2 regions of the Sporosarcina sp. FA15 genome follow, and region 1 is predicted to be linked to the other one. Evidence: riboswitches for the same ligand, from Rfam matches in the RefSeq annotation. Region 1 holds a riboswitch; the other holds the start of a gene.
The links. A riboswitch is a leader RNA that binds a small molecule or an ion and turns the genes downstream of it on or off. The one in region 1 is predicted to bind FMN.
Positions count from the first base shown of each region.

Region 2: another riboswitch for FMN. It lies ahead of ACP8HG_RS08235 (ECF transporter S component); the one in region 1 lies ahead of ribD (bifunctional diaminohydroxyphosphoribosylaminopyrimidine deaminase/5-amino-6-(5-phosphoribosylamino)uracil reductase RibD).

Region 1 is NZ_CP188818.1:303,952-311,392, forward strand. Features, by position in the region: gene ACP8HG_RS01550 (quaternary amine ABC transporter ATP-binding protein) at 1-483, shown strand, start outside; gene ACP8HG_RS01555 (ABC transporter permease) at 476-1,327, shown strand; gene ACP8HG_RS01560 (glycine betaine ABC transporter substrate-binding protein) at 1,324-2,223, shown strand; gene ACP8HG_RS01565 (glycine betaine ABC transporter substrate-binding protein) at 2,603-3,502, shown strand; FMN riboswitch at 3,718-3,865, shown strand; partial or broken gene ribD (bifunctional diaminohydroxyphosphoribosylaminopyrimidine deaminase/5-amino-6-(5-phosphoribosylamino)uracil reductase RibD) at 3,943-4,994, shown strand; gene ribE (riboflavin synthase) at 5,012-5,662, shown strand; gene ACP8HG_RS01580 (bifunctional 3,4-dihydroxy-2-butanone-4-phosphate synthase/GTP cyclohydrolase II) at 5,676-6,869, shown strand; gene ribH (6,7-dimethyl-8-ribityllumazine synthase) at 6,882-7,346, shown strand.
Region 2 is NZ_CP188818.1:1,688,826-1,696,266, forward strand. Features, by position in the region: gene ACP8HG_RS08220 (RecQ family ATP-dependent DNA helicase) at 1-1,293, opposite strand, end outside; gene ACP8HG_RS08225 (helix-turn-helix domain-containing protein) at 1,293-2,333, opposite strand; gene ACP8HG_RS08230 (ferredoxin) at 2,443-2,694, shown strand; gene ACP8HG_RS08235 (ECF transporter S component) at 2,898-3,479, opposite strand; FMN riboswitch at 3,689-3,820, opposite strand; gene ACP8HG_RS08240 (hypothetical protein) at 3,897-5,129, opposite strand; gene sigX (RNA polymerase sigma factor SigX) at 5,095-5,658, opposite strand; gene ACP8HG_RS08250 (ATP-binding protein) at 5,704-7,441, opposite strand, start outside.

The DNA.
Region 1 (7,441 bases):
CCGTCGAATGAATATGTAGAACGCTTTGTTGAAGATGTGGATCTTTCTAAAGTATTGACAGCGGGACATATTATGAAAAAAGCAGAGACGGTTCAAATCGACCGTGGAGCGAGAGTAGCTCTTCGAATGATGAAACAACTTGGGATATCTTCAATTTACGTTGTCGATAAAGCAAAGCGTCTTTTAGGTGCGGTCACGGCCCAAGATGCGAGTTTGGCTATTGAAACAGGGAAGACACTTGAAGAAATAATGATTACCGACCTTCCGATGATTCTTCTGGATACCGTGCTAATCGATCTGTTCGATATCGTATCGACAGCGGTTATTCCGGTTGCAGTCGTTGATGAAAATAACAAGCTACAGGGAATTATTATTCGTGGTGCATTGATTGGTGCATTATCAGGTGATAATCAGTTTATCAATAATAACGGAACTTTCGATTCCGATGAACATACGGATACGGAGGCGAAGATAAATGGATAAATATTTACCTCGTTTGCCATTTGCGGAGTGGATTGACAATGGAGTCGATTGGCTCGTACTAACTTTCGGTACAGTGTTTGACGGGATTTCAGATTTTCTCAAAGGAATAGTTGAAGGATCAGTGGAATTGCTCGATATCGTGCCATCTATTTTACTTGCCGTGCTATTTGCCTTGCTTGCGTGGTTCGTATCTACTCGCCGCATTGCCATATTTACATTGTTCGGCTTGCTGTTCATCGATTACTTGGGTTATTGGTACCCGATGCTGCAAATGCTAGCGCTCGTACTCACCTCTGTATTCTTCGCACTGATAATCGGAATTCCAGTCGGTATCTGGGGATCACAACAAGCGACAGCAAGAAAAATCATCAATCCCTTATTGGATTTGATGCAAACCATGCCGGCTTTCGTTTATTTATTGCCAGCTATATTCTTCTTTAACATCGGGGTCGTCCCAGGTGTTGTGGCATCTGTTATCTTCTCAATGCCGCCAACAATTCGTTTGACAATGCTTGGAATAGAACAAGTTCCGAAAGATTTAATCGAAGCGACAGAAGCATTTGGTTCTACTACTTGGCAGAGATTGAGCAAAGTACAAATTCCGCTTGCAAAACCTACAATTATGGCGGGTGTCAACCAAAGTATTATGCTTTCCCTATCGATGGTCGTTATTGCATCGATGGTTGGTGCGCCAGGGCTTGGTGAAGAAGTTTATCGAGCTGTTACACAACTGAAAACGGGTGTTGGTTTTGAAACCGGATTGTCCATCGTTATCGTAGCCATCATTTTAGATCGCATCACGCAACACGCAGGAAAGAAAAAACAAGGGGGAACTAAACTATGAAATTAACAAAAAAAGTATTAGGACTTGGAGCGGTTGCTCTGCTTGCAGTAGGACTTGCTGCATGTGGCAGTGACAAGAATGAAGCAGACGGAGACTCCACGAAAACAGTTGGTGAATCAGTAGACTATAAGATTACAGGTATCGATCCAGGTGCAGGTATCATGGAAGCTACTGAAAAAGTACTTACAGAATATGACCTTACAGATTGGGATCTAACAACAGGTTCAAGTGCGGCAATGACAGCTTCACTGAAAAAAGCTTATGACAAAGAGCAACCGATTATCGTTACAGGTTGGACACCGCATTGGAAATTTGCGAAATACGATTTGAAATATCTTGAAGATCCAAAAGGTGTGTACGGTGGGGAAGAGCAGATCCGTACAATCGGAAGAATCGGATTAGCAGAAGATCTGCCAGAAGCGCACCAAATCTTATCGAAGTTCAACTGGACTGAAGAGGATATGGGAGAAATAATGGTAGCTATTCAAGAAGGTGAAAAAGAAGACGCGGCAGCACAAAAATGGGTTGAAGCAAATGAAGAAAAAGTGGCTGTATGGACAGAAGGCGTTGAAAAAGTTGACGGCGACAAGATCAAACTTGCTTACGTTGCATGGGACAGTGAAATCGCTAGTCATAACGTCATGAAAATTGTTTTAGAAGATATGGGTTATAAAGTGACATTAACACAAGTTGAAGCAGGTCCATTATGGACTGCAGTTGCTGACGGTAGTGCAGACGCATCGCTTGCAGCTTGGATGCCATTAACACATAAAACATATGCTGATAAATTCGAAGGTAAATTCGAAGAACTTGGCGTCAATATGGAAGGTGTCAAAGTCGGTCTTGTTGTACCACAATATATGGACATCGATTCGATTGAAGACTTGAAGAAATAAACAACAGAATTCTACTTCTATTTAAACGTAACTCGTTTTTCTAGCAGTATAAAACTTACATTAGCTAGCGTAATAACTAGAACAATGAACCCGGAAGAACGCTGTAATATGCAGCAGTTTTTCTGGGTTTATTGAGTGTGATTCTTATGACATAAGCTTCGAACTGAGAATGAAGAATGAACAGTATCTGCACAAATTGAACGGCAAAAAGGTAAGTGAACTGGAAATGTTGTGAAGTATTATGCTTTCCTTTTCATGATAGTTATTGCTTCAATGGCTGTTACACAATTGAAACCAGATTGTCCATTGTGGTCGTAGCAATCATTTTAGATTGCATCACGCAACGCACAGGAAAGAAAAAATAAGGGGGAATTACACGATGAAATTATCAAAAAAAGTCTTGGGACTTGGGGCAGTTGCTCTACTGGCAGTTGGACTTGCTGCATGTGGCAGTGACAAGAATGAAGCAGACGGAGACTCCACGAAAACAGTTGGCGAATCAGTAGACTATAAGATTACGGGTATCGATCCAGGTGCAGGAATTATGGAGGCGACTGAAAAAGCGCTGGTAGAATATGAACTTACAGATTGGAAGTTGACAACAGGTTCAGGCGCAGCTATGACAGCTTCACTAAAAAAAGCGTATGACAAAGAGCAGCCAATCATCATAACGGGCTGGACACCACATTGGAAATTCATGAAATTCGATTTGAAATACCTTGAAGATCCAAGAGGTGTGTATGGTGGAGAAGAACAAATCCGTACGATCGGGAGACTTGGTCTGCAAGAAGATTTACCAGAAGCACATAAAATCCTATCACAGTTCAAATGGACTGAGGAAGATATGGGAGAAGTTATGGTAGAGATACAAGAAGGTGAAAAAGAAGAAATAGCGGCACGAAACTGGATTGATGCAAACGAAGAGTTAGTGGCAGAATGGACAAATGGTGTGGAGAAGGTGGACGGCGATAAAATTAAACTGGCATATGCAGCATGGGACAGCGAAATCGCAAGCCATAACGTCATGAAACTTGTTCTGGAAGAAATGGGCTTTAAGGTTACATTGACACAAGTTGAATTAGGCCCGCTATGGACTGCGGTAGCTGACGGTAGTGCAGATGCATCACTTGCAGCTTGGTTGCCAATTACAGCTAAAACATACGCTGACAAATTCGAAGGTAAATTCGAAGAACTTGGCGTCAATATGGAAGGCGTTAAGATCGGTTTAGTGGTACCGAAGTATATGGACATCAATTCAATTGAAGACTTGAAGAAATAAATAATAGAATGTCAGTGTTATTTAAGCGCGAGCACTAGGATAGTAAACCCGGAAGAACGCTGCAATTCGCAGTGGTTTTCCGGGTTTATTATAAGTTGCAAATGCAATGGTATTCTTATTTCATCATACATAGAAGACTCAGTTCTGTTCAAACAGACTGAGTCTTTTTTGATTTTATGGAAGTAGTATGATAACTTTAAGTCGGCACGTATAAACAAACTCTTCGGGGCAAGGTGAAATTCCTTACCGGCGGTGATCGAGCATAGCTCGTCAGTCCGTGACCCGTCCTTCCTTGCTTGGAAGGCGGTGGAGCTGGTGAAATTCCGGCACCGACAGTTATAGTCTGGATGGGAGAAGTTGTTTGGATATGCGTGCTGTGCTTGCAGGCTCTGCCCTTTCAAAAAACGAAAGGGGGAATGCCAATGGACCCTCAACATTATATGAGACTTGCTCTTGAACTGGCGCGTAGTGCACAAGGACAAACCTCGCTGAATCCACTTGTTGGTGCTGTTTGTGTGAAAGACGGCCGGATTTTAGGGACGGGTGCGCACTTGAAAGCTGGGACACCTCATGCTGAAGTGCATGCGCTGGCAATGGCAGGTGCGAATTCTATTGGTGCGGATCTATACGTGACACTGGAACCGTGTGCCCATACTGGGAAAACACCTCCGTGTACAGATCTCATTATTTCATCTGGAATTCAACGTGTTTTTGTTGCGTCTATCGATCCGAATCCCTCCGTCAATGGAGCGGGAATCGGGCTTCTTAAAGTTGCTGGGATTGAAGTCATTACCGGCATTTTACAGGAAGAGGCAGAGCAGTTAAACCAAGCATTTTTTCATTTCATCAGATACGGGAAACCATACGTTACCTTGAAAGCCACCGCAACTCTTAACGGTAGACTTTCAACGCAGAACGGGGACAGCAAATGGATTACTTCGGCTGCATCACGAACCGATGTCCATCACCTCCGCCATACCCATGATGCTATTTTGGTAGACGTACAAACCGTACTTCACGATAACCCTTTCCTCACCACCCGTTTGCCCCATGGTGGAAAGAACCCAATTCGAATTAATTTAGACCGGCATCTCAGGACGCCAAATCAGCGAATGTTGTTACAGACGGCGCTATAGAAACAGTTATTTTTACTCTCGATTCAACACATTCTGAAACTACTTTTTTTGAACATCCTTTAGTTTCAATTAAAAGGATTTCAGAAAACGTATCTTTTTTGAATGAAGTTTTAAAACGTTTTGCTGATAAAGAAATCATGACAATGTTCGTTGAAGACGGTAGCAATGTTCATTTCAGTTTCATCAATAAAGGTCTCACAGATGAACTGTATTTGTATATGGCTCCGAAATTAATCGACAACGGTTCTTCATTGTTCATGAATGATACTTGGAACCTGATTGCAGAAGGCGAATCCTTGCGTTTTTTAGATGTGCGACAAATAGGGGACGATTTCAGCTTGGCGCCAGGTTTCTGAAGGAGGATTGACAGCAGTTGTTTACTGGAATTATTGAAGAAGTAGGAACAGTTTCAGCGGTTAGGCCAGCGGCGAATTCTTTGCAACTATCAATCCGTTGTAGCAAAGTGCTTAGCGATGTTAAAAAAGGCGATAGTCTGGCAGTGAATGGTGTCTGTTTGACGGTGTCAGATTTCTCAAGCAATCAATTTACAGCTGATGTCATGCCTGAAACTGTTAAAGCGACAACGCTTCAAGCATTGCGTACGGGAAGTCCGGTTAACTTAGAACGTGCGATGGCGGCGAATGGTCGTTTCGGCGGACATATAGTCAGTGGACATGTCGATGGCACTGGCGAAATTGTTTCGGTTAGACAAAAAGAAAATGCAATCTATATGGAAATCAGTATCGCAACTAAATTATTGAAGTATTTTATCCCAAAAGGTTCAGTAACTGTGGATGGAACATCACTTACTGTATTTGGTGTGACGAGTATTGGTTTTATCATCTCATTAATTCCAGTCACGCAAGGTGACTCAATCATCGGCCGAAAACGGGCTGGGGATCGAGTGAACGTAGAATGCGATATGCTCGCGAAATATATAGAACGGCTAATAACTACAGACAAAGAGAATCCAACTGGCGGTTTAACAATGGATACCCTTATCGCCAGTGGATTCCTCAGTTAAGGGGGCAAAGCAGATGTACTCTACCGTAGAAAAAGCAATTGAAGAACTAAAAAAAGGAAAAGCAATTATTGTCGTTGACGACGAAGACCGAGAGAATGAAGGTGACTTTGTTGCACTTGGTGAATTCGCTACACCCGAAATGATTAACTTTATGGCGACGGAAGGCCGTGGATTGATTTGCGTGCCGATAGACGAAGAGAAATCGCGACAGCTTGAACTCGGACTTATGACAGAAAATAATAGTGATGTGCACGGAACTGCATTTACAATTAGCATTGATCATGCGGATTGTCATACTGGAATCTCTGCATTTGAACGGTCGGAAACAGTATTAAGGATGCTAGGGACTGAAGCAGGTCCAACAGACTTTAGAAGACCAGGACATATATTTCCGCTAATAGCGAAGTCTGGCGGCGTCCTAAAGCGCTCTGGTCATACAGAAGCTGCTGTAGACCTCGCGAAGCTCGCGGGAGCAGAACCGGTCGGCGTCATATGTGAAATTATGAACGTCGATGGGACAATGGCGAGAGGTCCACAGTTGAAAGAGATAGCTGAACGATTTGATCTTGTTATCTTAACAATTCAGGAACTAATTGCTTATCGTCGCATCAATGAAAAACTTGTTGAGCGCATTGTAGATATTAGTCTGCCAACAGATTTTGGAGATTTTAAAGCAGTCGCTTTCGTTGAAAAAGAAACAGGGCATGAACATATTGCTTTGGTAAAAGGTGATATCGAAGATGCTGAAAATGTACTCGTCCGCGTTCATTCGGAATGTTTGACAGGCGATGTCTTTGGCTCATGTCGATGTGATTGTGGTCCGCAACTTCAAGCTGCACTTGCGCAGATTGAAAAAGCCGGAAGAGGCGTCTTACTCTATATGCGTCAGGAAGGTCGTGGAATAGGTCTCGTCAATAAAATGAAGGCCTACAAGCTGCAGGAAGAAGGATACGATACTGTTGAAGCCAATGAGAAATTAGGATTTCCAGATGACCTTCGAGATTACGGCATCGGTGCACAAATACTGCGGGATCTCGGTTTAACGTCGATTCATCTTCTGACGAACAACCCGCGTAAAATTGCTGGAATAGCAGGACACGGGTTAGAAATAACAGAGCGCATTCAAATCGAAATGCCTGTTAAAGTGGAGAACAAAATTTATATGGAAACAAAGAAAAATAAAATGGGACACTTATTGCATAATTGAGGGGGAATAATGATGAGAACAATTTATGAAGGACATTTAGTTGGAACAGGGCTTAAAGTTGGAATCGTGGTAGCAAGGTTCAATGAATTCATTACAGGAAAATTACTAAGCGGAGCGGAAGATGCATTGCTTCGTCACGGAGTAGCCGACAGTGATATCGCGGTTGCTTGGGTGCCAGGTGCCTATGAAATTCCGCTAATAGCGAAGAAGATGGCGGCTTCCGGTAAGTACGATGCAGTTATCACACTTGGAACAGTTATCCGCGGAGCAACACCGCATTTCGACTATGTGTGTAATGAAGTGGCTAAAGGGGTCGCGGCCATCAATCTGCAGGAAGGCATCCCGGTTATTTTCGGTGTCTTGACAACAGATACGATTGAACAGGCAATTGAACGTGCTGGAACGAAAGCTGGAAATAAAGGATGGGATGCAGGGAATGCAGCGATTGAGATGGCAAATTTGTTGAAACAGATATAATCGTTGTTAAATAGAAGGCACAGTTTTCGGTTATCCGGAAACTGTGCCTTTTTTAATATTTCAACACTCGCGTACATGTTAGTTAAGGAAATGTA
Region 2 (7,441 bases), 1.4 Mb from region 1:
GAAAAAACCTAAAATCTCTTCCCGAATACATCTTTCAGAATGAACTAATCGAAGCATCGTCTGTAGTTGCGCTTCTTTTTCACGTATCAATTCAGACATACGAATAATGACATCTTCAATCGGCATCCGTTCGATGTAGTAGTCTATGACACGTTTTCCTGTTTCGCTAATCCGTGCCAGTTCAGCTGCTTCAGCAGGCGGATAGTTCTCTACGAGAAGACTTTTATAGTGCTTGATTTCCCATTCTTGAGGGAGATCGTCTTGGATAATGAAACGCGTTCTTCCTTCGTCATCGGACGAAAAAAGTAACGTCGCTGCCGCTAAATCACCATCACGTCCCGCACGCCCCACTTCCTGAATGTAACTTGCGATAGCTTGAGGTACATGTTCATGGATCACTTGACGGATATCGTCTTTATGTATACCCATTCCAAACGCATTTGTAGCACATATCCAGCTAATTTCACCAGTGATAAATTGTTCCTGAATGAACGCTCGATCTTCTTGCTCTTTGCCGGCGTGATAAGATGCCACAGAAACACCCTCCAGCTGAAGAAGCTGAGATAGTTCATCAGCCCGCTTTCGCGATGCCACATAAATGATTCCAGGACCCGCCGTCGTTACTATACGATTCTTAATCCACTCCGTTTTCATCATCCCATTATCAACTTTGACAATTGAATAAGAAATATTAGGGCGGTCCAACGAATGTTGATGAATTGCAGGCATTTGAAGTTGCAGATACCTGCAAATATCAGCCTTTACTTTATCATCGGCCGTTGCGGTAAGAGCCAAAATACCTGGTCGATTCAATCCTTCAAAAAATTCTCCTAGCCGCAAATATTCTGGTCTAAAATCAAATCCCCATTGAGAAATACAATGAGCCTCATCAACAACAATTAACGACAACTGAATGTTACGAAAATGAGCAGTCACATTTTTTTGCAACAACATTTCAGGTGATATAAAAATGAATTTATAGCTGCCTAATTCCCCCATTATTCTGTTTTTCTCCGAATAAGAAAGAAATGAGTTTAACGCAACAACCCTTTTTTCACCGTTCCTTTTCATGATTGCCACCTGGTCTTCCATCAACGCAACGAGTGGTGAAACGATTAAGACAGTACCTTCAAGTACATAGGCAGGTAATTGGTAGCAAAGTGACTTCCCTATACCTGTAGGTAAAATTGCAATCGTGTCCTTGCCCGCAATCACATCTCGAATGACATCTTCTTGTCCTGCCCTGAATTGATCAAAACCGAATCTCTCTTTTAATAATTTGTGAATAGCCATTAGTTGCCCCCTCCCGTCCGCGCACCTAAGATGAGACGAAGTTGAAAATAGGAAAGCGTTTCGAATTCAGATTTCAGCAAGCGAAGTCTACGGGTTCCAATTTCCTTCACTTTTCCAGCTACTGCTTCTGCATCTTCCTCAGAAACAAACTGTGTTAGCGGAAATTCTGTATCATTAATAGACATTTCTACAAAATGATCTTCAATTGTACTCTGTTTCAAGTTGCGCGCCATCGCAATTTCTTCAAGAGAAAAGCCACGATCAAAAAGTTGCTTCGTTTTTACAGAGGAATCCGTCAAATATGTCGAAACCTTGACGCTTTCAGCTATTTTTCGCAAAAAAGGCAAATCAGGAGACAGAATAATGACAGCAAGCATCATATGTAGACCTTCTATAAATAGTAGACGGATATCGAATGGATTTAGTTTCAAATTATCTGCTAACTGATCCCATGTCCAGCCTGTCAGTCCGAAACCACTTAAGCGATGAGTGATAATTGTTTTTTGTCTTTCATCCATTTCACTTCGAGTAATACATAGCCGAATTTCTTCGCTGACGCCTTTAGCAAATACTGGATCACTGATTCGCTGATTATGTAGTAGCATTTTAACAAAAGTTTGAATATCACGGTCTTTTTGAGCGGGCATAAACGATTTTTCCTTTGCTTTGAAATTCGAAACCGTCTGCACAACAAGCGATAACCTTCCGAAAAAAATCATTTCCCTTCCTCTATAATCCCAGCCGTTAAATCGGTAGGACGGTAATTTGCCAACTTCCACGCGACCTTGCTCCGTCAGTTTGACGAAAGAATCATCCATTGTTGAGATGAAACCCCTATCACTTAACTGTTTAGCCGCCTCATCGAATCGTTCAGCTGTCAGTTTTGGTACAATACCAAAGAATTCCTTCAAACCATAATATTCAACATCTTGCAGTGTTTGTCCCGATCTTTTGCCGCGTAATAGGTGAAGTCCCGCATAGATTGTTCGTTCACCGTCTATTCTGCCTATGATGGTTAATAGTATTGAAGATAGTTTCATTTTGAATTCCTCCGATTAACAAATGTTTTTTGTTGAAAACTCTTGTCAACATCATTAGAATGAAAGGTGAAGTAAATTGTTTGTACGGAGAAAAGAGGAGAGAAAGACTATGCCTAAATATACAATCGTTGATCAGGATACATGTATAGCGTGTGGTGCGTGTGGAGCTGCTGCCCCGGATATATACGATTATGATGATGAAGGAATTGCTTATGTTATCCTCGATGATAACATGGGAACAGCTGAAGTTCCAGAAGAACTGATGGAAGACCTAGAAGACGCTTTCGATGGCTGCCCAACCGATTCTATCAAAACCGCCGACGCACCATTTGATGGCGATGCACTTAAATACGAAGATTAACTAGGCAATCGCTGTCGATAACAGAAGTCGCTTTAAAACTACGACAACTTGTCGTGCGGGCTTCCAGACAGACGTTACTCTACAATAGTGTTAAAGACTCGTGAGTGGCTCTACCAATTGGCTGAGAGACCACTGTCACGAAGCTAGATAAATCGAACGTGGAAAGGTCGTCCTGGAAAATCCCGGGACGACCTTTTTTTATATTATGAAGTTAATTGGGTACGCTGTTGTGCAATCCATTTTTTCATACTCTTGAAAAGCAGCATGGAAATAATCATTAGCATAATTCCCTTGATCAAGTTAAATGGTAGAACTCCTAAAACAATAAAAGTAGCTAACTCATTCCCTGCCATGGCTGGGAAATTCATGAAATACGTATACATTGGTAAAAACAGTAGGTAATTCAAGACACTCATGCCAATAGCCATCGAGACAGTTCCAGCAATGAGGCCTCCAGCTAGACCAATAGATGTTTTAAATTTATTAAAGATAAAATAAATCGGCATTATGAAAAGCACGCCTGTTGCAAAGTTTGCAATTTCACCAACAGGAACACCTGTCGGGCTACCTGACATGAACCAGTGCATTATATTTTTAAGCAGTTCGACCGTAATACCTGCTACAGGTCCCATCGTCATTATTGCCAAAACCGCTGGAATCTCACTGAAATCAATTTTCAGGAATCCAGGTAGTGCAGGTAATGGGAAGTTAAACTGCATCAAAACAGTTGCAATACTCCCTAACATCGCGATGAGAATCATCTTTCGCAACTTTTTGTTATTCATTTGTTCCTCTCTCCTTTTGCGATTCACTTCAAAAGAGGAAAGGCCGTTCCACCTTGTTTATGTCGACAAAAAATCCCAAAAGCAAATAAGCTCGAGGGATTTGAAAGGTATACTCAAATAGAGAGTAGAAAAGAGACTATTTCTTTCTCTTTTAACCCACATTTAAATAAGCACCTCTTTTTGTAGACAACACAAAAAGATGGCCGCACCTTCACCTTCTCCCATCCAGACTATACTGTCGGCTCCGGAATTACACCGGTATCAGCTGTTAAGCTCGCGGGCTTGGAAAGTGACTTTCCTTTACCGCCGGTCGGGAATTACACCCTGCCCCGAAGATGAATCAATATTTTGTTACAACCTTATTGTATACAAAAAAAAGACCTTTGTAAACAAGGCTGTTTACAAAGGTCTTTCTATTTACTTCAATATAAGTGGAAGTGGATTAGATCCAACCGGTACCGGTAAAGGCTGGCTGAAGTTAAAACCGTTCCATTCTTCTTGAACGACATTTTCGAATTGAAGCTGTTCACCAAAATCAGCTGCTGTCAGGAGCATGCCCTCAATCATTTGCATCGCTTTTTCCGGCTCCATCGCGTCCAAATCCAGTGGTTGTGTGAATTTGATGGTCGTCAATTTGTCATCTGCCTTTACTTCAAAATTTAAAGTACTTGGAATGACTGGCTTGAAAACATCATTCGGCTTCACTTTCATTTGCTGTAATGCCTCGTTCAACGATGGCTGCGGTTGGGAAAAGTTCGATGTAAGAAACTGCTGTCCATCTTGTTGTTCAAACATATAGTAATTCAAATGATTACGACCACTTTTCAAAATCAACGGTGTGCTCGGTTGACCTACTTCAGAGAACATGGTCGCAGTTCCATCCTCGTTCTCAAATCGGACCTCCTGATAACCGTAAAACGTATCTTGTAAAGAGTCGAGATAGACTTCCATCGATCCCGAACCTATGTCATAACCATGACCTTGCGGTAGCTGGTGGATAATTACATGATCCTCTGCGGCTATATTGCCTTTATAAGGATGGTACTCTTGAAAACCCAGTGCACTTTCATCGAGACGACTCGCATACTTTTTGTACAAATCATAACTCGTTGGCTCCAAGAAACCAATATCCTCATTGATTTGACTGTTCGGAATGATAAATGTAACGGCAATGCTTAAAGCTTGATCACCTGCAAGACCTAAATGGAATAGTGTACTATCGGTAACGTCTTCGGAGTAGACAGCAAAATGGTGTGTCCTCCCTGTTTCAGATGCCATCTTAGTAGAAAATCCATCCATTGTGCCCATTTCCGCTTCTTCATCCGTACTCGATTCATTTTCCAAACTCGCACCTCTTGCAGAAGGCTCGGCGTCCTCACTTTGCATCATTTTATTGTCGGTACTTTGATCCTTCATTGACAATTCATTTTCACCAAACATAGAAGGAACCAACAGGCCGATAACAAGCAAAGCAGCAACAGCGACAAGTGCTGGCATCCATTTCTTTGATTTTTTACGGTGAGGCGTATTCAGCCGTTCATCTTGCTTCAGCCGCGCCAGTATTTCCGACATTGGACGATTATCTGATATGTCAGGCACATCACCGAGGAGTTTTTCAATCTTGTTGTCGTTCCAATCTTTGTGGGTCATCTAGTTTCCCCCCTTCTGTCGGAAGAGCATTCAATTTCTTTTGTAATGCTTTGATCGCCCTATGTTGTGTTGTCTTCACTTTGCCTTCTGTCCAGCTAAGAATTTCGGCTGTTTCAGCTATGGAAAGATCTTGGAAATAGCGCATGATGATAACCATTTTCTGATCACCAGTACATGTATTAAGTGCTTGCAGCAGCTCTTGCATCTCTTCACTGAGTGTTACGATTTCTTCCGGCAGGATACCTGTCGATACGAGTTCGCTCTTTTCCCAGTCGAATTTATCGAACAGATGCTTTTTACGAACTGTAATTTTCCTGAAATGGTCGATTGCTACATTTTTAGCAATTGAAAAGAGCCATGTCTTCTCGGAACTTTTCCCCTCAAAACCGGCGTAGGCACGCAGTACCCTCACATAGACTTCATGCATGAGGTCCTCAGCATGGTCACGGTCTCTCGTCAAATAGATAAGAAACTTGAACACATCCTGATGGTACTGTTCGTAAAGCCGATGGAAAACGGAGTCGTCCATGAAATACCCCCGTTCTATCAATTAGTCGTATTTCAAGCTATTAAGTTACATCTTTTTTAAGGGCAATATGCAACTGAAAATCGTTCCTTCAGTGTCGCCTTTTGTTGCAGCGATCTTGCCACCATGTGAGTCGATAATGCTTTTCGCGATGGCGAGTCCAAGACCTGTTCCACCTTTTCCTCTAGTTCTCGCTTTATCTGCTTTGTAAAAACGTTCGAAGATATACGGTAAGTCCTCTTGCGGAATTCCAACACCTGTATCTGTCACTGTTATTTCAATCATATCAACTTGTTTTTGTATTCCAAGTCTAACACTTCCCCCATCAGGTGTATGGCGGATTGCATTGTCTATTAAATTCGTCAATACTTGCTCCATACGGTCTTCATCTACATTTGAAATGAGTACTGTATCTTCCAAGAATTCGAAAGTCAAATCGACATTTGCTTCACGCGCAACTTGCATGAATTTATTGACTATCCGGTCGAGAAAAGGAATCATCGATAGATCGTCTTTGTAAAGTCGCATATGTCCTGATTCCATCCTTGCAAGATCGAGAAGATCCGTCACAAGTCGGCCCATCCTTTTCGATTCATCGTGTATGATCTGTACCATTTCGTCGCGCTCTTCATCACTTGTTATAACTCCATCAATAATGGCTTCACTATACCCCTGCAACATAGATATCGGTGTCCGAAGTTCATGAGATACATTTGCTATGAAGTCGGATCTAAGTTTCTCAAGCTTATGCTGATCTGTCATATCACGTAAGACAGCAACTGCCCCACGAATACTATTTCCGCTATACAACGGGCTAATAGAGATTCCATAAAACTGTCCACCTAATTCTAATTCATCTTCAACTTCCTCAGCGAACGTAATAACATGTTCAAGCATATGAAAAATCGCCGGTGGGATATGATGGTTACCCTCTTGTGCGCCATTTTTAAAATACCAATTCTGCAATAACTGTTCAGCTTGTGGATTACTTAGCAGGATTGTATAATCTCGATTAAATGTAATGACAGCATCAGTCATCGATGTAAGGATGCTTGAAAGCTGCTCTTTATCCTGATTAATAAGTTCAACGTGATATTTAAGCTGTCTACCCATCTGATTGAATGCAGTTGCAAGCTGGCCAATTTCATCATTTTGCATTACAGGCAATCTTGTATCGAAATTCCCTTTCGATAATTCAAATGCCGCCTGCCTCAATCCACGTAAAGGGGAAGTAATTCTTGTTGACAGGAAAAAGGCGAAAAATGTTGTTAAAATAAAGGCAATAAATGCTGATAAGAATACGATACGTGTAGTACTTTCTGTTGTCCTATGGACGGCTTCAAGGCTTTGATAAATGATAACTGAGCTACCGAGTTGCTCTCCTTTTTCAAGTGGATAGGATAGAACAAGGTATTGTTCCATGACATTCTCTTCATTAATCGAAGGTAAGATCATCTCTTTTACAACTTGTTTATTATTCTTTTCAGCTGCATAAAACATGGATTCATAGAGCACTTTATTTTCTATTCTATCCTTGTTCAATCCTTTATGGAATGAATGCGTAACTTCCCCATTGGTATCGACAATCATCGCATTCGTTTCGTCGTCAAGAATGTCATCAATAATCAAGTTCATCGAAGTTTGACTTTCGTGATCATTAACAATTTTCCCGATCGTTGTTGCTTCCCTTCGCAATGATTCCTCAGCCTGTTGTGTATGGAAGTCATCTAGGAATTCAAGGAGCAAGGCCGTAACAATAAATAATACAAAAGAAACGAGAAGCAAT